DNA from 3 places in the Streptomyces sp. NPDC014864 genome. Region 1 is predicted to be linked to each of the others. Evidence: predicted binding sites of a transcription regulator. Region 1 holds the regulator's gene; each other region holds the start of a gene.

The links. Region 1 encodes HrcA, which represses chaperone genes, less so after heat shock. Its sites were predicted from a motif close to TTNGCACTCNGNNNNNCNGAGTGCNAA; they were not measured.
Region 2: the regulator HrcA is predicted to act here: its motif matches at 5,744-5,770, upstream of groES (co-chaperone GroES).
Region 3: the regulator HrcA is predicted to act here: its motif matches at 3,185-3,211, upstream of groL (chaperonin GroEL).

What each region holds. Positions count from the first base shown of each region.
Region 1 covers NZ_JBIBWT010000006.1:224,025-230,974, forward strand. The annotation lists gene ACF1A5_RS13425 (SpoIIE family protein phosphatase) at 1-90, shown strand, start outside; gene hemW (radical SAM family heme chaperone HemW) at 370-1,602, shown strand; gene ACF1A5_RS13435 (DUF3097 domain-containing protein) at 1,654-2,463, opposite strand; gene ACF1A5_RS13440 (MBL fold metallo-hydrolase) at 2,496-3,221, opposite strand; gene hrcA (heat-inducible transcriptional repressor HrcA) at 3,413-4,429, shown strand; gene dnaJ (molecular chaperone DnaJ) at 4,430-5,563, shown strand; gene ACF1A5_RS13455 (nitronate monooxygenase) at 5,682-6,770, shown strand; gene ACF1A5_RS13460 (16S rRNA (uracil(1498)-N(3))-methyltransferase) at 6,767-6,950, shown strand, end outside.
Region 2 covers NZ_JBIBWT010000001.1:270,136-277,085, forward strand. The annotation lists partial or broken gene ACF1A5_RS01405 (fibronectin type III-like domain-contianing protein) at 1-260, opposite strand, end outside; gene ACF1A5_RS01410 (YciI family protein) at 534-890, shown strand; gene ACF1A5_RS01415 (RNA polymerase sigma factor) at 941-2,197, shown strand; gene ACF1A5_RS01420 (hypothetical protein) at 2,329-2,529, shown strand; gene ACF1A5_RS01425 (methyltransferase domain-containing protein) at 2,557-3,726, opposite strand; gene ACF1A5_RS01430 (polysaccharide deacetylase family protein) at 3,832-4,773, shown strand; gene ACF1A5_RS01435 (polysaccharide deacetylase family protein) at 4,770-5,585, shown strand; gene groES (co-chaperone GroES) at 5,917-6,225, shown strand; gene groL (chaperonin GroEL) at 6,341-6,950, shown strand, end outside.
Region 3 covers NZ_JBIBWT010000010.1:134,683-141,632, forward strand. The annotation lists gene ACF1A5_RS19880 (hypothetical protein) at 1-79, shown strand, start outside; gene ACF1A5_RS19885 (NADH:flavin oxidoreductase) at 100-1,227, opposite strand; gene groL (chaperonin GroEL) at 1,435-3,057, opposite strand; gene ACF1A5_RS19895 (cold-shock protein) at 3,412-3,615, opposite strand; gene ACF1A5_RS19900 (MoaD/ThiS family protein) at 4,046-4,321, opposite strand; gene thrC (threonine synthase) at 4,318-5,601, opposite strand; SAM riboswitch class I at 5,619-5,788, opposite strand; gene ACF1A5_RS19910 (glucosyl-3-phosphoglycerate synthase) at 5,957-6,922, shown strand.

The DNA.
Region 1 (6,950 bases):
GTCGCCGAGCGCATCCGGCGGCTGGTGCACGAGTTCGGCGCCGGGCCCCCGGAGGACGACCTGGCACTGATGGTGCTCCAGGCGGAGTGAGCGGCCAGGGCCGGGCGCCCGGAGTGTGCGGCCGAGGGCTGGGGTCTGGCGTGTGCGGCCGAAGGCGGGGGCACGGGCGTGAGTGGCCGAGGGCTGGCGCCGGCCGGGGCCCCGGCGGGGAGCGAACGCCCCGGAGCGGGCGCCCGGCGTGTGCGGCCGAGGGCAGGGGCCTGGCGTGTGCGGCGGGCAGGCGTGCGGCCGGGGCCCCGGCCGCACGTGAGCGTCCTCGGAGCCGGCGCCCGGCCCGGGCCCCGGCGCCGGTGCTGGACAATGGAGGACATGCCTTCCGCACTTCCCGACGGCGAGCCCGTCCCCGACGACGGCGCGCTGCCCGCGCGGGCGCTCGCCGGGGCCGCCGGCCGGCCCCTCGGGTTCTACCTGCACGTGCCCTACTGCGCGACCCGCTGCGGCTACTGCGACTTCAACACCTACACCGCCACCGAGCTGCGCGGCACCGGCGGCGTGCTCGCCTCCCGGGACAACTACGCCGGGACGCTGACCGACGAGATCCGCCTGGCCCGCAAGGTCCTCGGCGACGATCCGCGCGAGGTCCGCACCGTGTTCGTCGGCGGCGGCACGCCCACCCTGCTGGCCGCGGACGACCTGGTGCGGATGCTGCGGGCGATCCGCGACGAGTTCGGCCTCGCACCCGACGCCGAGGTGACGACGGAGGCCAACCCCGAGTCGGTCGATCCGGCGTATCTGGGGGCCCTGCGGGAGGGCGGCTTCAACCGGATCTCCTTCGGTATGCAGAGCGCCCGGCAGCACGTGCTGAAGATCCTCGACCGCACGCACACCCCGGGCCGTCCCGAGGAGTGCGTCGCCCAGGCCCGCGCGGCGGGCTTCGAGCACGTCAACCTCGACCTGATCTACGGCACCCCCGGCGAGTCGGACGACGACTGGCGGGCCTCCCTGGACGCGGCCCTGGGCGCCGGCCCCGACCACGTCTCGGCGTACGCCCTGATCGTCGAGGAGGGCACGCAGCTCGCCCGCCGGATCCGCCGCGGCGAGATCCCGGCGACCGACGACGATGTGCACGCCGACCGCTACCTGATCGCGGAGGAGACTCTCGCCGCGGCGGGCTTCGCGTGGTACGAGGTCTCCAACTGGGCCACCTCCGAGGCGGCCCGCTGTCTGCACAACGAGCTGTACTGGCGGGGCGCCGACTGGTGGGGCGCGGGCCCTGGCGCGCACAGCCACATGGGCGGCGTGCGCTGGTGGAACGTCAAGCACCCGGGCGCCTACGCCGCCGCCCTCGCCGGGGGCCGCTCCCCGGGCGCCGGCCGCGAGCTCCTCACGGACGAGGACCGCCGGGTGGAGCGGATCCTGCTGGAGCTGCGGCTGCGCGAGGGCGTACCGCTGTCCCTGCTGCGGGAGGCGGGACGCGCGGCGTCCCGCCGCGCGCTGTCCGACGGTCTGCTGGAGCGGGGGTCGTACGAGGCGGGACGCGCCGTGCTCACCCTGCGGGGCCGGCTGCTGGCCGACGCGGTGGTGCGGGACCTGGTGGACTGAGGGGCCGGCCCCCGCGGCCGCGTCGACGGCTTCGCCGGCCGCGGGGCACGGTCACGTGCCGCAGGGCACCGTCACATGGTCGATGAGACGCTCGACACATCCCAGCAGATCCGGCTCCAGGTCCCGGTACGAGTGGACCCGGGAGAGGATCCGCTGCCAGGCGGCGCCCGTGTTCTCCGGCCAGCCGAGTGCCCGGCACACGCCCGTCTTCCAGTCCTGCCCGTGCGGGACCCGGGGCCAGGCGTCGATGCCCACGGAGGACGGCTTCACGGCCTCCCAGACGTCGATGTACGGATGGCCCACGACCAGCGCGTGCTCGTCGGTCACCGCCTCGGCGATGCGCCACTCCTTGCTGCCCGGCACCAGGTGGTCCACCAGGACGCCCAGGCGGGCGTCGGGGCCGGGCGCGAAGTCCGCCACGATGGACGGCAGGTCGTCCACGCCCTCCAGGTACTCGACGACCACGCCCTCGACGCGCAGGTCGTCGCCCCACACCTTCTCGACCAGCTCCGCGTCGTGCCGCCCCTCCACGTAGATCCGCCCGGCGCGGGCCACCCGGGCCCGGGCGCCGGGCACGGCGACCGAACCGGACGCCGTGCGGGTGGGCCGCACGGGCCCCGACGCGGGCTTCACCAGCGTCACCACGCGGCCCTCCAGCAGGAAGCCGCCCGGCTGGAGCGGAAAGACCCGGTGCTTGCCGAAGCGGTCCTCCAGCGTCACCGTGCCCGCCTCGCAGCCGACCACGGCCCCGCAGAAACCCGTACCCGGCTCCTCCACCACCAGACCCGGCTCCGCCGGCACCTCCGGCGCGGGCCGGGACTTCTTCCACGGCGGGGTCAGGTCGGCGGAATACTGGCGCATTCGAATGACGATAGGGAGAACGCCGCGGGCGATCAGCGCGACACGCCGAAACGCCGCGCCAGGGCGTCACGCTGTGCCCGGACGAACGCCGCGTCCACCACCGCGCCGTGACCGGGCACGTACAGCGCGTCCTCGCCCCCGAGGTCCAGCAGCCGGTCCAGGGCGGCCGGCCACCGCGAGGGCGCGGCGTCGGGACCGGCCTGCGGCTCCCCGGACTCCTCGACCAGGTCCCCGCAGAAGACCACCGCCGGGTCGCCCGGCACCACGACGGCGAGGTCGTGCCGCGTGTGCCCCGGGCCGATGTCGTGCAGCAGCACCTCCCGGCCGCCCTTCAGCTCGACGACGGCCGTGCCCCGGACCTCCTCCTGGGGACGGACCAGGGTGTCCGCCGCCACCTCGGCGGCCCCGGCCTCCAGCCCGTTGCGCACCGCGTCCGCGCACAGCTCCGCGCGCCCGTCCTCGAACACCGCGCGGGAGCCGCCCGCGGCGAAGACGTGCGCGCCCGCGAACACGGCCGCGCCGAAGACGTGGTCGAAGTGCGGATGCGTGAGTGCGAGAAACCGCACACGGCCGCCGGCCAGCCGCTCCGCCTCCCGGCGCAGCCGGACTCCCTCCGCCAGGCACGACCCGGCGTCGACCAGAAGGGCGCCGTCCTCGCCGAGGACCAGGCCCACGGTGCAGTCCCACACCGGAAGGCGGCAGCGGCCGACCCCGTCCGCCAGCCGCTCCCACCCCAGCTCTTCCCAAGTCACCGTCATACGGCGACGCTAGCCGTGACGGCCGCCCGGGCCCAGCCGCGACCGCCGTCGCGGCACGACCTCGCAGGCCGTCGCCGGACCGGCCTTGCCGCGGGCGTACCCCACAGCCGTACACTGGGCCGGGTGAAGCTGGCACTCGTATGCGCCGAGTGCCAGGCAAGGAGCCGCGGGACGACTTGGAGGTGTGCGCGATGCTCAGCGAACGACGGCTCCAGGTGCTGCGCGCCATCGTCCAGGACTACGTGGGCACCGAGGAGCCGGTGGGCTCCAAGGCCCTGACCGAGCGGCACAACCTCGGTGTCTCGCCCGCCACGGTCCGCAACGACATGGCGGCCCTGGAGGACGAGGGCTACATCGCCCAGCCGCACACCAGCGCCGGACGCATCCCCACCGACAAGGGGTACCGCCTCTTCGTCGACAAGCTGGCCGGGGTCAAGCCGATGACCGCGCCGGAGCGCAGGGCGATCCAGAACTTCCTCGACGGCGCCGTCGACCTCGACGACGTGGTCGCCCGCACGGTGCGGCTGCTGGCGCAGCTGACCCGGCAGGTCGCCGTCGTGCAGTACCCCTCGCTGACCCGCTCGACCGTGCGGCACGTGGAACTGCTGTCGCTCGCGCCCGCGCGTCTGATGCTCGTGCTGATCACGGACACCGGCCGGGTCGAGCAGCGCATGGTCGACTGCCCGGCCCCCTTCGGCGAGGCGTCCCTGGCGGACCTGCGCGCGCGGCTGAACAGCCGGGTCGCCGGCCGCCGCTTCGCGGACGTGCCGCAACTCGTCGAGGACCTGCCGGACGCCTTCGACGTCGAGGACCGGGGCACGGTCTCGACGGTGCTGTCCACCCTCCTGGAGACCCTCGTGGAGGAGAACGAGGAGCGGCTGATCATCGGCGGCACCGCCAACCTGACCCGCTTCCCGCACGACTTCCCGCTCACCATCCGGCCCGTCCTCGAGGCGCTGGAGGAGCAGGTGGTGCTCCTGAAGCTGCTGGGCGAGGCGAAGGAGCCGGGCATGACGGTGCGGATCGGTCACGAGAACGCCTACGAGGGACTCAACTCCACATCCGTGGTGTCGGTGGGCTACGGTTCGGGCGGCGAGGCAGTCGCCAAGCTCGGCGTGGTCGGACCGACCCGCATGGACTACCCGGGAACGATGGGAGCGGTACGCGCAGTGGCACGGTACGTCGGACAGATCCTGGCGGAGTCCTAGGTGGCCACGGACTACTACGCCGTACTCGGCGTGCGTCGCGACGCGTCGCAGGAAGAGATCAAGAAGGCCTTCCGGCGGCTCGCGCGCGAGCTGCACCCGGACGTCAACCCGGATCCGAAGACCCAGGAGCGGTTCAAGGAGATCAACGCCGCCTACGAGGTGCTCTCGGACCCGCAGAAGAAGCAGGTCTACGACCTCGGCGGCGACCCGCTCTCGCAGGCCGGCGGCGGCGCGGGCGGCTTCGGCGCGGGCGGCTTCGGGAACTTCTCCGACATCATGGACGCGTTCTTCGGCACGGCGTCGCAGCGCGGGCCGCGCTCGCGCACCCGCCGGGGCCAGGACGCCATGATCCGGCTGGAGATCGAGCTGGACGAGGCGGCCTTCGGCACCACCAAGGACATCCAGGTCGACACGGCCGTCGTCTGCAACACCTGCAACGGCGAGGGCGCGGCCCCGGGCACCACCGCCCAGACCTGTGACATGTGCCGCGGTCGCGGTGAGGTCTCGCAGGTCACCCGGTCCTTCCTGGGCCAGGTCATGACCTCGCGCCCGTGCCCGCAGTGCCAGGGCTTCGGCACCGTCGTGCCCACCCCGTGCCCGGAGTGCGCGGGCGACGGCCGGGTGCGGTCGCGCCGCACCCTGACCGTGAAGATCCCGGCCGGTGTCGACAACGGCACCCGCATCCAGCTCGCGGGCGAGGGCGAGGTCGGCCCCGGCGGCGGCCCCGCCGGCGACCTGTACGTCGAGATCCACGAGCTGCCGCACCAGACCTTCCAGCGACGCGGCGACGACCTGCACTGCACGGTCACCATCCCGATGACCGCGGCGGCCCTCGGCACCAAGGTGCCGCTGGAGACCCTGGACGGCATGGAGGAGGTCGACATCCGCCCGGGCACCCAGTCCGGCCAGTCGATCCCGCTGCACGGCCGGGGCGTCACACACCTGCGCGGCGGCGGCCGGGGCGACCTCGTGGTGCACGTCGAGGTGCAGACCCCGGGCAAGCTCGACCCCGAGCAGGAGCGCCTGCTGCGCGAACTCGCCAAGCTGCGCGGCGAGGAACGGCCCCAGGGCCAGTTCCAGCCGGGCCAGCAGGGCCTGTTCTCCCGACTGAAGGACGCGTTCAACGGGCGCTGAGACGGTTCCGTTTGCGGCTCTGTTCCGGCCTCTCCGGCCGCCCTCCCGGCCGTCCGCCCGGACCGCCGGGAGGACGGCCGGATGCGGTGCGGTGGACGGGACGTGACACCATGCGGACATGTCCACCGCACTGACCGATCTCTTCCCGTACCCGATCGTGCAGGCCCCCATGGCGGGCGGAGTCTCCGTGCCGCGGCTCGCCGCCGCCGTGTCCGAGGCGGGCGGCCTCGGGTTCCTCGCCGCGGGCTACAAGACCGCCGACGGGATGTACCAGGAGATCAAGCAGCTGCGCGGGCTGACCGGCCGCCCCTTCGGCGTGAACCTCTTCGTGCCGCAGCCGGACTGCGCCGAGTCCGGCGCCGTCGACCTCTACGCCCACCAGCTGGCCGGCGAGGCCACCTGGTACGAGACCGAACTCGGTGACCCGGACAGCGGACGCGACGACGGCTACGACACCAAGCTCGCCGTGCTCCTGGACAACCCCGTGCCGGTGGTCTCCTTCCATTTCGGCGTCCCCGCCCCCGAGGTGGTGGACGCGCTGCACCGCGCGGGCACCTTCGTCCTCGTCACGGCGACCACCCCCGAGGAGGCGCTCGCCGTGCGGCAGGCCGGCGCGGACGTGGTGATCGCGCAGGGCCTGGAGGCCGGCGGCCACCAGGGCAGCCACCGCGACCTGCCCGAGAACGGCTGCCCCGGCACCGGCGTGCTCGCGCTCGTCGCGCAGGTCCGCGAGACGGTGGACATCCCGGTCGTCGCCGCGGGCGGCATCATGCGGGGCAGCCAGATCGCCGCGGTCCTCGCGGCGGGCGCGAGCGCCGCCCAGCTGGGCACGGCGTTCCTCGCCACCCCCGAGTCCGGCGCGCACGCGCTCCACAAGGAGGCGCTGACCGACCCCGTCTTCCCCCGCACGGAGCTGACCCGCGCGTTCTCCGGACGCCCGGCGCGCGGCCTGGTCAACCGCTTCCTGCGGGAGCACGGCCCCTACGCGCCCGCCGCCTACCCCGAGGTCCACCACCTCACCGCGCCGCTGCGCAAGGCGGCCGCCAAGGCGGGTGACGCGCAGGGCATGGCGCTGTGGGCCGGGCAGGGCCACCGCATGGCCCGCGACCTGCCCGCGGGGCGGCTGGTGGAGGTACTGGCGGCCGAACTGGACGCCGCCCGGGCGGCGTTGTCGGGCTTTCCCACGGCCGGGGGTGAGGTGCGATGACCGCACCGGTGTTCGTCGTCGACCAACTCGACCGGATCGGGCCGGAGTTCGTGCTCGACGGCCCCGAAGGCCGGCACGCGGTCTCCGTCAAGCGGCTGCGCCCCGGGGAGGACGTGATCCTCACCGACGGGCGCGGACGCTGGGCCGGGGGCGTGGTGAAGGCCGCCGAGGGCAAGGACC
Region 2 (6,950 bases), on a different contig from region 1:
GGAAGTGGAAGGCCACGCGGCGGGACTCGCCCGGCGCCAACCGCACGCGCCGGCAGCCGATGAGGCGGACGCCCGGACGCGTGACGCTCGCCACCGGGTCGTGCGGACGGAGCTGGACGACCTCCGCGCCCGGCCGCGCGCCGGTGTTGCGGACCGTGAGCCACCTCGTACGCGCCGTCCGTGCCGATCTCGCCGCCGCTCTCCGTGCCGCTGCCGGTCGTGACGTCGTCCCGGGCGAACGTCGTGTACGAGCGCCCGTGGCGGCCACGAGCCTGGTGGTGCGCGGCAGCACGGTGCCGCCCGTGGGGTGGGCGGGGCCGGCCCGGGCGCTCTCGAAACTGTCGAAGCGAGGGCGCCGGGCCGGCCGGAGCCCTGCCGGAACACGAGATGACAGGAACACCCAGCCACCTGCGGAACGCCCCCGGAGAAAAATCTCCGGGGAATTCCGGCGCGGGTGTCGATTCCCGGTGTCCCCGTTCGACGCAGGGGGTGAGAGGCGGGGAAGGGCCCCGTCCTCGACCCGAGGAGACACCATGCCGCGCTACCTGTCGCTCGTGAAGATCGACGAGTCCACCGCCCCCGCCGAGGGCCCGAGCTGCGAGCTGACGCAGCGGATGGGGGAGCTGATCGAGGAGATCACCAAGGCCGGGGTCATGCTCGACACGGCCGGGCTGACCCCTTCCGCCCAGGGCGCCCGGGTGCACTGGGAGGGCGGGAAGATCTCCGTCACCGACGGGCCGTTCACCGAGTCCAAGGAGGTCGTCGGCGGCTACGCGCTCATGCAGTGCAAGGACATGGCCGAGGCCCTGGAGTGGACCAAGCGGTTCCTGAAGGCCCACGAGGAGTTCTGGACGGTGACCTGCGAGGTGCGGGAGATCGCCGAGGGCTGAGTCCTCCTTGGCCGGGGGCCGTCGGCGGTGTTGCATGGGGAACTGTGGAAGTGGACAGGCAGCCCACCGGGCCCACCGGCGCCCTCGAAACCGTCTTCCGGCTGGAGTCGCCGCGTGTCGTCGCCGCCGTGGCCCGGATCGTGCGGGACGTCGGCATCGCCGAGGAGCTGACCCAGGACGCCCTGGTCGCGGCGCTGGAGCAGTGGCCCCGGGACGGGGTGCCGGACAACCCCGGCGCCTGGCTCATGACCACCGCCCGCCACCGTGCCGTCGACCTGGTGCGCCGCCGGGAGCGGTACGCCCGCAAGCTGGCCGGGATCGGGCGTGATCTGGAGACCACGTCCGGGCCGGAGGAACCCTCCGGCCCGGACGACATCGACGACGACCTGCTGCGGCTGGTCTTCACCACCTGCCACCCGGTGCTGTCCGCCGAGGCACGCATCGCCCTCACCCTGCGGCTGCTCGGCGGTCTGACCACGGCCGAGATCGCCCGCGCCTTCCTCGCGCCCGAGCCGACGGTCGCCCAGCGCATCGTGCGCGCCAAGCGGACGCTGGCCACCCGGAACGTCGCCTTCGAGGTGCCGTACGGCCCCGACCGGGAGGCCCGCCTCGGTTCCGTGCTCGACGTCATCTACCTCGTCTTCAACGAGGGGTACGCCGCCACGGCCGGCGACGACTGGCTGCGCCCCGCCCTGTGCGAGGACGCGCTGCGCCTGGCCCGGCTGCTGAGCGGGCTGATGCCCAAGGAGCCCGAGGTGCACGGGCTGACCGCGCTGCTGGAGTTCCAGATGTCGCGCGCCGCCGCCCGCACCGGCGCGGACGGTGAGCCGGTGCTGCTCCAGGACCAGAACAGGCGCCGCTGGAACCGCATGCTCGTCGCCCGCGGCGTCACCGCCCTGGCCCGCGCCGACGCCGTGGCCACCGGAGCCCCCGGCCCCTACGTCCTCCAGGCCGCCATCGCCGCCTGCCACGCCCACGCGCTCACCTACGAGGAGACCGACTGGCCCGCCATCGCCACCCTGTACGGCCTGCTGGCCTCCCGGGCCCCGTCCCCGGTGGTGGAGTTGAACCGCGCGGTGGCCGTCTCGATGGCGGACGGCCCGGCCCCGGCGCTGGAGATCGTGGACGCTCTCGCCGCCGAACCGGCCCTGCGCGACTACCACTTGCTCCCCAGCGTCCGCGGCGACCTCCTGTCCCGTCTCGGCCGCCGGGCGGAGGCCCGGGCGGAGTTCGAACGGGCGGCAACCCTCACCCACAACACCCGCGAACGGGCCCTGCTGCTACGCCGCGCGGCCGCGTCCGGCTGATCCGCCGGGCGCGCTCACCCGTTCGGATGGCCGGCAGCGGTTACGGTGAGTCAGCGACCGAGGCCTCCGTAGCGTCACGACGTCGCTTGTGCCGTAGTGGCGCTCACGCCCACACTTGGAGGTGCTTCACGATGACCGCTCTCGCAGAAGAGGTGGCCCCGGTGATCGTCGACGACTTCGACGACGAGGGAGCCGTCGTCGTTCTGACCTCCCCCGACGCCAAGAAGGCCAAGTACACCGGCGAGCACCGCGTTCCCTACGGCACCGACGCGGTGATCCCGGAAGGCCCGGCCAAGGGCTTCGCCGTGGGCAAGGGGATCGTGGCGTCCTGAGCGGCCCGGTCCGCGCCGCCGCCCCCGTCAGTCCGCCGGGTGGCCGATCAGCATGGTCGGGGCTCCCGCGACGCGGGTCAGGAACACCGTCGCCGTGTTCCGTCCGTGCGGCCTGGGCAGCACCTTGCGGCGCAGTTCCTCCGGTTCGACCGCGGAGCCCCGCTTCTTCACGGTCAGGACGCCGATCTCGCGCTCCCGCAGCAGGGCCCTCAGCTTCTTGACGTTGAAGGGGAGCCGGTCGGTGATCTCGTAGGCGCGCGCGTACGGTGTGGGGCGCAGGGTGTCGGCGGTGACGTAGGCGATGGTCTCGTCGAGCAGGCCCCCGTCGAGCTCCTCGGCGACCTCGGCGACCAGGTGGGCCCGGATGACGGCGCCGTCGGGCTCGTACAGAAAGCGGCCCACCGGGCGCACCTCCGGGTCGGGCAGGCCGCGGCCGAGCAGGGTGCGCGGACCGGGGAGCAGGGTGGCGCGGACGCGGCCGGGTTCGGTGCCGAACCAGAGCACCGCCTCCTTCACGTCCCCGCCGTCGGAGATCCACTCGGCCTCGGCCTCGGCGGGGACGGCCTCGTGCGGGATGCCCGGGGCGACCTTCAGCGCCGCCCGGGGGGCCTTCAGCGCGGTGTCCACCGCCCAGGACAGCGGCGGCGAGTACGCCTCGGGGTCGAAGATCCGGCCCCGGCCGCCGCGCCGCGCGGGGTCCACGAAGACGGCGTCGTACGCCGAGGTGTCGACCTCGGTGACATCCTCCTCGCGGACCTCGATCAGGTCACTCAGCCCCAGCGCCTCGGCGTTCGCCCGCGCCACGGCCGCCGTAAGCGGGTCCCGGTCCACGGCCAGCACGCGGATCCCGGCGCGGGCGAGCGCGATCGCGTCCCCGCCGATCCCGCAGCACAGGTCGGCCACGGAGGTCACGCCGAGGTCCCGGAAACGGTGCGCCCGGTGGGCCGCCACGCTCGTCCGGGTCGACTGCTCGACCCCGTTCGCCGTGAAGAACATCCGCTCCGCGTCCTGGGCCCCGAACTTCGCCGCCGCCCGTTGCCGCAGCCGCGCCTGCCCCAGCGCGGCCGACACCAGCTCGGCGGGGTGCTCGCGGCGCAGCCGGGTGGCGACGGCGAGTTCTCCCGCGGGGTCGGTGCCGCGCACCTCGTCCAGGAGGGCACGGCCCTCGGGGGTGAGCAGCGGGGCGAAGTCGCGCAGGTGATGGTCGTTCACCGGCTCATTGTGGGCCAGTCGGTGGACGGCGCGCCTCCCGCCGCGGTGTCGGCTCGGGTTCCGTGCGGAAGCCTGCGAAGATCCGGCGCCATGGGAGCAGTAGGACAAAATGACAAAAAGCGCACCACGGTGGCGGTGTGCCGGAAGGCCGTGACCCGCGGCGGTCTCGCGCTCCTCGTGGCCGCCGCACTCGCCTCGGGCTGCACGCCCTCCAAGACCCAGGTCCGTCCGGCCCCCGGCCAGGAGCCCCTCCTCCAGGCTCCCCCGGCCCGCGCCCTCCACTCCTACGCCGGCCGCCTGCGCGCCGCCTACGAGGCCCGCGTGGCCGCCGCCCGGCGCTGGGGCCTCCCGCGGGTCCCGATCGCACCCCCGCCCCCGCCCGCCGTCAAGCCGAGGATCCACGCCCGCCCCGGCTTCCAGGTGACGAACCAGGAGGAGTGGGACCTGCCCCCGGTCTTCACCACCGTCCCCACCAGGGACCGCGTCGTCTTCCTCACCATCGACGACGGCGCGGAGAAGGACCCCGAGTTCCTGGAGATGATGCGGGACCTGAACCTCCCGTACACCGCCTTCCTCAGCAACTACCTGGTGAAGGACGACTACGGGTACTTCCGGAAGGTGCAGGACTACGGCAACACCCTCGAGAACCACACCCTGCACCACCCCTACCTGCCGGGCCTGTCCTACGAGGACCAGGAGCGCGAGATCTGCGACATGCAGGACATCATGCGGCGCCAGTTCGGCAAGCGCCCGAAGGTCTTCCGCCCGCCCTACGGCAACTACAACCAGGACACCCTGGTCGCCGCCAAGTCCTGCGGCATCGAGTACGCGCCGATCTGGAACGAGGAGGTCTTCGTCGACCACTGGGAGTACCGCGAGGACGACCAGCGGATCCACCGCGGCGACATCGTCCTCACCCACTTCCGCGGGCCGGGCGAATGGAACGGCACGATGATCGACGACATGCGCCGGTTCCTGAACAAGGTCACGGCCGAGGGGTACGCGGTGGCCCGTCTGGAGGACTACCTGTGAGGCCGCGGCGCGTGGCCGCGGCCCTGCTCGCGGCCGCGCTGCTGACCGGCTGCGCGCCGTCCGTCGACCCCATCGAGCGGCTCGGCAGGAAGGCGGCCCAGCGGGTAAGGCCCGCGGACCCGGCCGCCGAACCGCCCTACCGCCGCTGGGGCCTGGCGGCCCCGCTGCCCGCGCCCCCGCCCCCGCCCGCCCGGCCCCGGCTCACCGGCGCCTCCGGCCCGGGAATGCCACCGGTCGTGGACCACGTCCGGACCTCCGACAAGGTCGTCTTCCTCACCTACGACGACGGGGCCGAGCGTGATCCGCGGTTCGTCGACATGGTCCGTGAGCTGAGGCTGCCGGTCAGCATGTTCCTCACGGACCGTGTCGTGGGACCGGAGTACGGGCACTTCGCCCACCTGATGTCGGTCGGCGCGGACCTCCAGAACCACACCCTCGACCACTCCTCGCTGCGCGGCCTGCCCTACGCCGGCCAGCGCGCCGAGATCTGCGGCCAGCGGGACAAGCTGCACGCCCGCTTCGGCGTGCGCGCCCGCCTGTTCCGGCCGCCGTACCGCGCGTTCGACCGCACGACCCTGCGCGCGGCGGCCGACTGCGGGGTCGCGGCGGTCGTCCTGTGGCGGGCCTCGATGTCGGACACCGACCTGCGCTTCACCCACGGTCACCACGGTCTGCGCCCCGGCGACATCCTCCTCGTCGCCTCGGACGACGACGACCTCGACGGCCCGCCCCTGCGCGAACGCACGACACGGCTGCTGCGCCGGATCCAGGAACGGGGCCTGACGGTGGGGCGGCTCCAGGACTACCTGTGAGCCGGAGTCACGCACTCAGCCCGTCCGGCGCTCGAGGACGAGGTCGTTAGGCCGAAGCGGGGGTTCGGGGGCGGCAGCCCCGGGACCGGTCACACCAGCAGACAGCGTGCTGCACAACCCCGCGCTCACAAGGAACCCCCGCGACGCGCCGCAGGCAATTGGCACTCCGCTTGACCGAGTGCTAACGACGGTCATAGTCTCAGGTCTGGCACTCCCCCCTGGAGAGTGCCAACACAGCGACGGGCAGGTCCGGCACCCGCGACGACGGATCGACCTGGTCGCCACCTCAGACAGTTAACCCCGTGAGATCTCCGAAGGGGGAGGTCGGATCGTGACGACCGCCAGCTCCAAGGTTGCCATCAAGCCGCTCGAGGACCGCATCGTGGTCCAGCCGCTGGACGCCGAGCAGACCACGGCCTCGGGCCTGGTCATTCCGGACACCGCCAAGGAGAAGCCCCAGGAGGGCGTCGTCCTGGCCGTGGGCCCGGGCCGCTTCGAGGACGGCAACCGCCTTCCGCTCGACGTCAGCGTCGGCGACGTCGTTCTCTACAGCAAGTACGGCGGCACCGAGGTGAAGTACAACGGCGAGGAGTACCTCGTCCTCTCGGCCCGCGACGTGCTCGCGATCATCGAGAAGTAATCACCTCAGCATTCCTGCTGTGAGCTGCGCCCCTGGCCCCCGCGACCGATAAGAAGCCGGGCGCCCGGGGCGCAGTGTCTTTTTCACCCAGATTTCCGAGAGGGCTCCCGCTGCCATGGCGAAGATCCTGAAGTTCGACGAGGACGCCCGTCGCGCCCTCGAGCGCGGCGTCAACAAGCTTGCCGACACGGTCAAGGTGACGATCGGCCCCAAGGGCCGCAACGTCGTCATCGACAAGAAGTTCGGCGCGCCCACCATCACCAACGACGGCGTCACCATCGCCCGCGAGGTCGAGGTCGAGGACCCGTACGAGAACCTCGGCGCCCAGCTGGTGAAGGAGGTGGCGACCAAGACCAACGACATCGCGGGTGACGGCACCACCACCGCCACCGTGCTCGCCCAGGCGCTGGTGCGCGAGGGCCTGAAGAACGTCGCCGCCGGTGCCTCCCCGGCCGCCCTGAAGAAGGGCATCGACGCCGCGGTCAAGGCCGTCTCCGACGACCTGCTGGCCACCGCCCGCCCGATCGACGAGAAGTCCGACATCGCCGCGGTCGCCGCGCTGTCCGCGCAGGACCAGCAGGTCGGCGAGCTCATCGCCGAGGCCATGGACAAGGTCGGCAAGGACGGCGTCATCACCGTCGAGGAGTCCAACACCTTCGGTCTGGAGCTGGACTTCACCGAGGGCATGGCCTTCGACAAGGGCTACCTCTCGCCGTACTTCGTGA
Region 3 (6,950 bases), on a different contig from region 1:
CGAGTTCACCGACTACGAGGTGGTGCGGATGTGGGGCACCCCGGTACGGGTGGACATCGAGCCGATGGGGAACGCGTAGGACCTGTCCGGCGTCGCGCGTCAGCTCAGCGTCTTCAGCGCCGCGGCGTCGTACGGCTTCAGCTCGTCGAGGCGGCCGGCGAGGACCTTCGCCGCCCACTCGGGGTCCTGGAGCAGCGCGCGGCCCACGGCCACCAGGTCGAACTCGTCGTTCTCCATACGGTCCAGCAGGTTGTCCAGGCTGCCCACGGCCGCGCCCTCGCCCTGGAAGGCCTTGATGAAGTCACCGTCGAGGCCGACCGAGCCGACGGAGACGACCTGCTTGCCCGTCAGCTTCTTCGTCCAGCCCGCCAGGTTGAGGTCCGAGCCCTCGAACTCCGGGAGCCAGTAGCGGCGGGTGGAGGCGTGGAAGACGTCCACGCCGGCCGCGGCGAGCGGGGTGAGGATCGCCTCCAGCTCCTCCGGGGTTTCGGCCAGGCGCGCGTCGTACGCCTCCTGCTTCCACTGCGAGTAGCGGAAGAGGACGGGGAACTCGGGCGACACGCGCTCGCGCACCGCCGCGACGATCTCCGCGGCGAACTGCGTACGGGCCACGGGGTCACCGCCGTAGGCGTCGGTGCGGCGGTTGGTGCCCGCCCACAGGAACTGGTCGAGCAGATAGCCGTGGGCGCCGTGCAGCTCCACGCCGTCGAAGCCGATGCGCTCGGCGTCGGCCGCGGCCTGGGCGAAGGCGCCGATGACGGCGTCGATGTCGGCCGGGGTCATGGGCGTGGCGTCCTCGGTGCCGTCCACGCGCAGCCCGGAGGGGCCGTGGGAGGGGGCATCCGGGTGGGGGTTCTGGCCCTGCTTGCGGACCGTGCCGATGTGCCACAGCTGCGGCACGATGGTGCCGCCCGCCTGGTGCACCGCCTCGGCGACCTTCGCCCAGCCGGCCAGCTGCTCCTCGCCGTGGAACCGGGGCACGCGGCTGCTGCCGCCGGCCGACTCGTGCCCCACGTACGTGCCCTCGGTGACGATCAGGCCGACACCCGCGGCGGCGCGGCGGGCGTAGTACGACAGCACGTCCTCGCCGGGGACGCCGCCGGGCGAGAACATCCGGGTCATCGGCGCCATGACGATCCGGTTGGGGACGGTCAGGCCGTTCAGCGTGACGGGGCGGGAGAGGATCCTGGCCGCGCGGGAGGCGGACTCGGAGGCGGTGACGGTCATGCGGGGGTCTCCTCTTGCGGAGCAGTCGGGTACCGGACGGTATGTGCACGCGCATGAACTGCACGCACCGACGTCAACCCCGCGCCCCGGCGCGGCATTCCGGCCCGGCACACCTGTGACCCGGAACACGCCCGAGGGCGGCGCCCCCTGTCGGAACAGGGGACGCCGCCCTCGGTACGTGAAGGACGGTACCGATCCTCGGAAGGATCAGAAGTCCATGTCACCGCCCGGCATGCCGCCGCCGGCCGGCGCGGCGGCCTTCTCCGGCTTGTCGGCGATGACGGCCTCGGTGGTGAGGAACAGCGCGGCGATGGAGGCGGCGTTCTGCAGCGCGGAACGGGTCACCTTCGCCGGGTCGATGATGCCCTCGGCGATCATGTCGACGTACTCGCCGGTCGCGGCGTTCAGGCCGTGGCCGACGGTCAGGTTGCGGACCTTCTCCACGACGACGCCGCCCTCGAGACCACCGTTGACGGCGATCTGCTTCAGCGGGGCCTCCAGCGCGAGCTTCACGGCGTTGGCGCCGGTCGCCTCGTCGCCCTGGAGCTCCAGCTTCTCGAAGACCTGGGAGGCCTGCAGCAGGGCCACGCCACCACCGGCGACGATGCCCTCCTCGACGGCCGCCTTCGCGTTGCGGACGGCGTCCTCGATGCGGTGCTTGCGCTCCTTGAGCTCGACCTCGGTGGCGGCACCGGCCTTGATGACCGCGACGCCGCCGGCCAGCTTCGCCAGGCGCTCCTGCAGCTTCTCGCGGTCGTAGTCGGAGTCGCTGTTCTCGATCTCGGCGCGGATCTGGTTCACGCGGCCCTGCACCTGCTCCGGGGAGCCGGCGCCGTCGACGATGGTGGTCTCGTCCTTGGTGATGACGACCTTGCGGGCGCGGCCCAGGAGGTCCAGGGACGCGTTCTCCAGCTTGAGGCCGACCTCCTCGGAGATGACCTCGCCGCCCGTGAGGATGGCGATGTCGCCGAGCATGGCCTTGCGGCGGTCGCCGAAGCCCGGGGCCTTGACGGCGACGGACTTGAAGGTGCCGCGGATCTTGTTGACGACCAGGGTCGACAGGGCCTCGCCCTCGACGTCCTCGGCGATGATCAGCAGCGGCTTGCCCGACTGCATGACCTTCTCGAGGAGCGGAAGCAGGTCCTTGACCGAGGAGATCTTGGAGTTGGCGATGAGGATGTAGGGGTCCTCGAGCGCCGCCTCCATACGCTCCATGTCAGTGGCGAAGTAGGCGGAGATGTAGCCCTTGTCGAAGCGCATGCCCTCGGTGAGCTCGAGCTCCAGACCGAAGGTCTGCGACTCCTCGACGGTGATGACGCCTTCCTTGCCGACCTTGTCCATGGCCTCGGCGATGAGCTCGCCGATCTGCGTGTCGGCGGCGGAGATGGAGGCGGTGGAGGCGATCTGCTCCTTGGTCTCGACCTCCTTGGCCTGGTCGAGCAGGGCGGCGGAGACGGCCTCGACGGCCTTCTCGATACCGCGCTTCAGCGCCATCGGGTTGGCGCCGGCGGCGACGTTGCGCAGGCCTTCCTTGACCAGGGCCTGGGCGAGAACGGTCGCGGTGGTCGTACCGTCACCGGCGACGTCGTCCGTCTTCTTGGCGACTTCCTTGACCAGCTCGGCGCCGATCTTCTCGTACGGGTCCTCGAGCTCGATCTCCTTGGCGATGGAGACACCGTCGTTGGTGATCGTGGGGGCACCCCACTTCTTCTCGAGGACGACGTTGCGGCCCTTGGGGCCGAGGGTCACCTTGACGGCGTCCGCGAGCTGGTTCATGCCGCGCTCGAGGCCTCGCCGCGCCTCCTCGTCGAACGCGATGATCTTGGCCATGTGAAGTGGTCCCTCCAGGACTGGGGGTGATTCCTTCGGACCGCGCCCGCGCCCGCGACGGACGGCTCGCCGGCCTTGTGGTTCCTTGCCCCACCCGGCCTGCGGGCCTCACCGACCCGGTCCTTCGCTGTCACTCTCACCTTCAGAGTGCTAACGCCAATGATTAGCACTCGGCACCTGAGAGTGCAAGCGACCAGGGGGGTGCGGGGGCGACTCAGCCGCGCGCGAACGCGGGCGCGCCGCCCGCCCCGAGACGGAGGGCGGGCACGTCGAAGGGCCCGCACCCCACGAGGTGTGCACCTCGGGGCGCGGGCCCTTCGATCAGAAGAACGTCGCTTGCGGTGGTCGCGCGATTCAGGCCGTGACGCGGACCATGTCGGCCTGCGGACCCTTCTGGCCCTGCGAGATCTCGAACTCGACCCGCTGGCCCTCTTCCAGCGTGCGGTAGCCGTCCATCTGGATCGCGCTGTAGTGGACGAAGACGTCCGCACCACCGTCGACCGCGATGAAGCCGTACCCCTTCTCCGCGTTGAACCACTTGACGGTGCCCTGAGCCATGCCTAACTCCCCTATTACTGGCCCTTGCACAGATCCACACTTCGCGGATCCGGGTCAGACCTCCGCCCCCATGGATTGGGGGCGTGCGCCGGAACGCGTCGACCGCGGCTGAATGTATCTGTCCAACTGCCGTCTGCAACAGGTCAGTCGGACGAGAAATCTGGGCACGACCGATCCGGAATCTCCCGAGAATTCGCCTGAATTCAGGTCAAGTCGGGCCGGGCAAAGGGAGCGTATGACGCAAAAGACCCGCACAGTTTGGCTATTTCTTGTCGCCCGTGCGGAAGGTTCCCAGGGCCACCGATCTTCGGATCAGCGACGCGTTCCCCAACTGTACCGCGCTCAATCACGCTGAATTGCCCCCTCCGCTTCTCTTACGGAGGGGGCAATTCGATGAACTCTCGGTGACGACAGTTACCGAAGGTAAGGATCAGCCGCCGGCGACCGCCGGAATGATGGACACGCCCGCGCCCTCCGGGGTGGCCGTCTCCAGGCCCTGCTCGAACCGGACGTCGTCGTCGTTGACGTAGACGTTGACGAAGCGGCGCAGCCTGCCCTGGTCGTCCAGGACGCGCGCGGCGATGCCGGTGTGGTTCTTCTCCAGGTCGGCGATGACCTCGCCGAGCGTCGCGCCGTCGGCGCTCACCTCGGCCCGGCCGCCGGTGTAGGTGCGCAGGATGGTGGGGATGCGAACGGTCACGCTCATGCGAGGCCAGCCTCTCGGAAGGAGTCCAGGTTCGGGCGGATGGTCGCGGTGAGGCCGGTGCCCGCCACCGCGTCCAGGGTCTTCAGGCCGTCACCGGTGTTCAGGACGACGGTGGTCTTCGCCGGGTCCAGCACACCGTTCTCGATCAGCTTGCGCGTGACGCCCACCGTCACGCCGCCCGCCGTCTCCGCGAAGATGCCCTCGGTCCGGGCGAGCAGCTTGATGGCGTCGACCACCTGCTCGTCCGTCACGTCCTCCACGGCACCGCCGGTGCGGCGCGCGATGTCCAGGACGTACGGGCCGTCGGCCGGGTTGCCGATGGCGAGGGACTTGGCGATGGTGTCCGGCTTCTGCGGGCGGACCACGTCGTGGCCCGCCTTGTAGGCGGTGGACACCGGGGAGCAGCCCTGGGCCTGGGCGCCGAAGATCTTGTACGGCCGGTCCTCGACCAGACCGAGCTTGATCAGCTCCTGAAGGCCCTTGTCGATCTTCGTGAGCTGCGAGCCGGAGGCGATCGGGACCACGATCTGGTCGGGCAGCCGCCAGCCGAGCTGCTCGCAGATCTCGTACGCCAGCGTCTTGGAGCCCTCGGCGTAGTACGGCCGCAGGTTGACGTTGACGAAGCCCCAGCCCTCGCCGGCCGGGTCGCCGATCAACTCGGAGCAGAAACGGTTCACGTCGTCGTAGTTGCCCTCGATGCCGACGAGCTCGCCGCCGTAGACCGCGGCCATGACGATCTTGCCCTGCTCCAGGTCGTGCGGGATGAACACGCAGGAGCGGAAGCCGGCCCGGGCGGCCGCGGCGCCGACGGCGCCGGCCAGGTTGCCGGTGGAGGAGCAGGACAGGGTGGTGAAGCCGAAGGCGCGGGCGGCCTCCAGGGCCTGGGCGACGACCCGGTCCTTGAAGGAGTGCGTCGGGTTGCCGGAGTCGTCCTTCACGTACAGGCCGCCGGTCACGCCGAGCTCGCGGGCCAGGTTGTCGGCCTGCACCAGCTTGGTCCAGCCCGGGTTCAGGTTCGGCTTGGTCGCCACGTCGGCGGGGACGGGCAGCAGCGGCGCGTAGCGCCAGATGTTCGCGGGGCCCGCCTCGATCCTCTTGCGCAGCTCCTCGGTGTCGTACGCCGAGAAGTCGTAGGCGATCTCCAGCGGGCCGAAACACTCCTCGCAGGCGAAGACCGGGCCGAGCGGCACCCGGTGGCCGCACTCACGGCAGCTCAAGGCCGCGGCGGGACCGAGGTCGACGGTGGAGTCGGTGCTGCTTGCAACAGTCTGCACAGCCATGGAGGCGAGGCCCTTTCTCCTCATCTTCCTCACGACGCATCTCGCCGTGAGACGGATTTGGCACCTTCCCTAGCCGGGAGCCTCGCCGTGACGATCGACTGTGCGCGCACAGCGACGGATACGAGAACCGGCTGGAGGGTTGCCGGGGCTTCATCGGGCCGTGTCCCTCTGCCCCTCTGGATGAGCGGTATGCGGTTGTTGAGCGGCGGCGACCCCCGACATGCGATGGTCATCCGCGTTGTTCAAGACTGTAACCGAAGGCCAGGACAGTTGAGATAGTCGTCCGAACCGCGAGACGGAGCACAGGACCCGTGTGATCCGTTCCGTGATCCGAATCAGTGAGGAGCCGCCGACCGTGCTGGAAGAAGTCGAGCGCTGGCTGAGGACACGCTCCTGGTCCGTGACCGATCGCCCGCTGCACCGGATCCTGGCCGCCAAGCGCGCGAGCGGCTCGTCGGTCAGCGTCGTGCTGCCCGCGCTGAACGAGGAGGAGACGGTCGGCGAGATCGTCGCCGTGATCCGTCACGACCTGATGCGGCAGGCCCCGCTCGTCGACGAGATCGTCGTCGTCGACTCGGGCTCCACCGACCGCACCTCCGAGGTGGCCGCCGCCGCGGGCGCCCGGGTCGTCCACCGGGACGACATCCTGCCGCGCATCCCGGCCGTCCCGGGCAAGGGCGAGGTGCTGTGGCGCTCGCTGCTCGCCACCGACGGGGACATCGTCTGCTTCGTCGACGCCGACCTGAAGGAGTTCTCCTCCGACTTCGTCACCGGGATCGTCGGCCCGCTGCTCACCGACCCGGACATCGACCTGGTGAAGGCGATGTACGACCGTCCGCTGGGCACCGGGTCGACCGGGCCCGGCAGGACCGCCGGGCAGGGCGGCCGGGTCACCGAGCTGATGGCGCGCCCGCTGCTCAACATGCACTGGCCGCAGCTGGCCGGCTTCGTGCAGCCGCTCGGCGGCGAGTACGCGGCCCGCCGCTCGCTGCTCGAACAGCTGCCCTTTCCGGTCGGGTACGGGGTCGAGCTGGGGATGCTGGTCGACGCGCTGCACCTGGTCGGCCTGGACGCGCTCGCCCAGGTGGACGTCGGCGTGCGCAGGCACCGGCACCAGGACGGGCAGGCACTCGGCCGGATGGCCGCCGCGATCTACCGCACCGCCCAGCTCCGGCTGGCCCGCGGCCACCTGGTCCGGCCCGCCCTCACCCAGTTCGAGCGGGGCGAGGAGGGCTTCGAGCCGCGGACGTACTCGGTGGACACCGAGGAACGGCCGCCGATGGTCGAGATCGCGGAGTACGCCGCCCGGAAGGTGGCGTGAAACATCGGCCCGGCCGTATACGGCCACC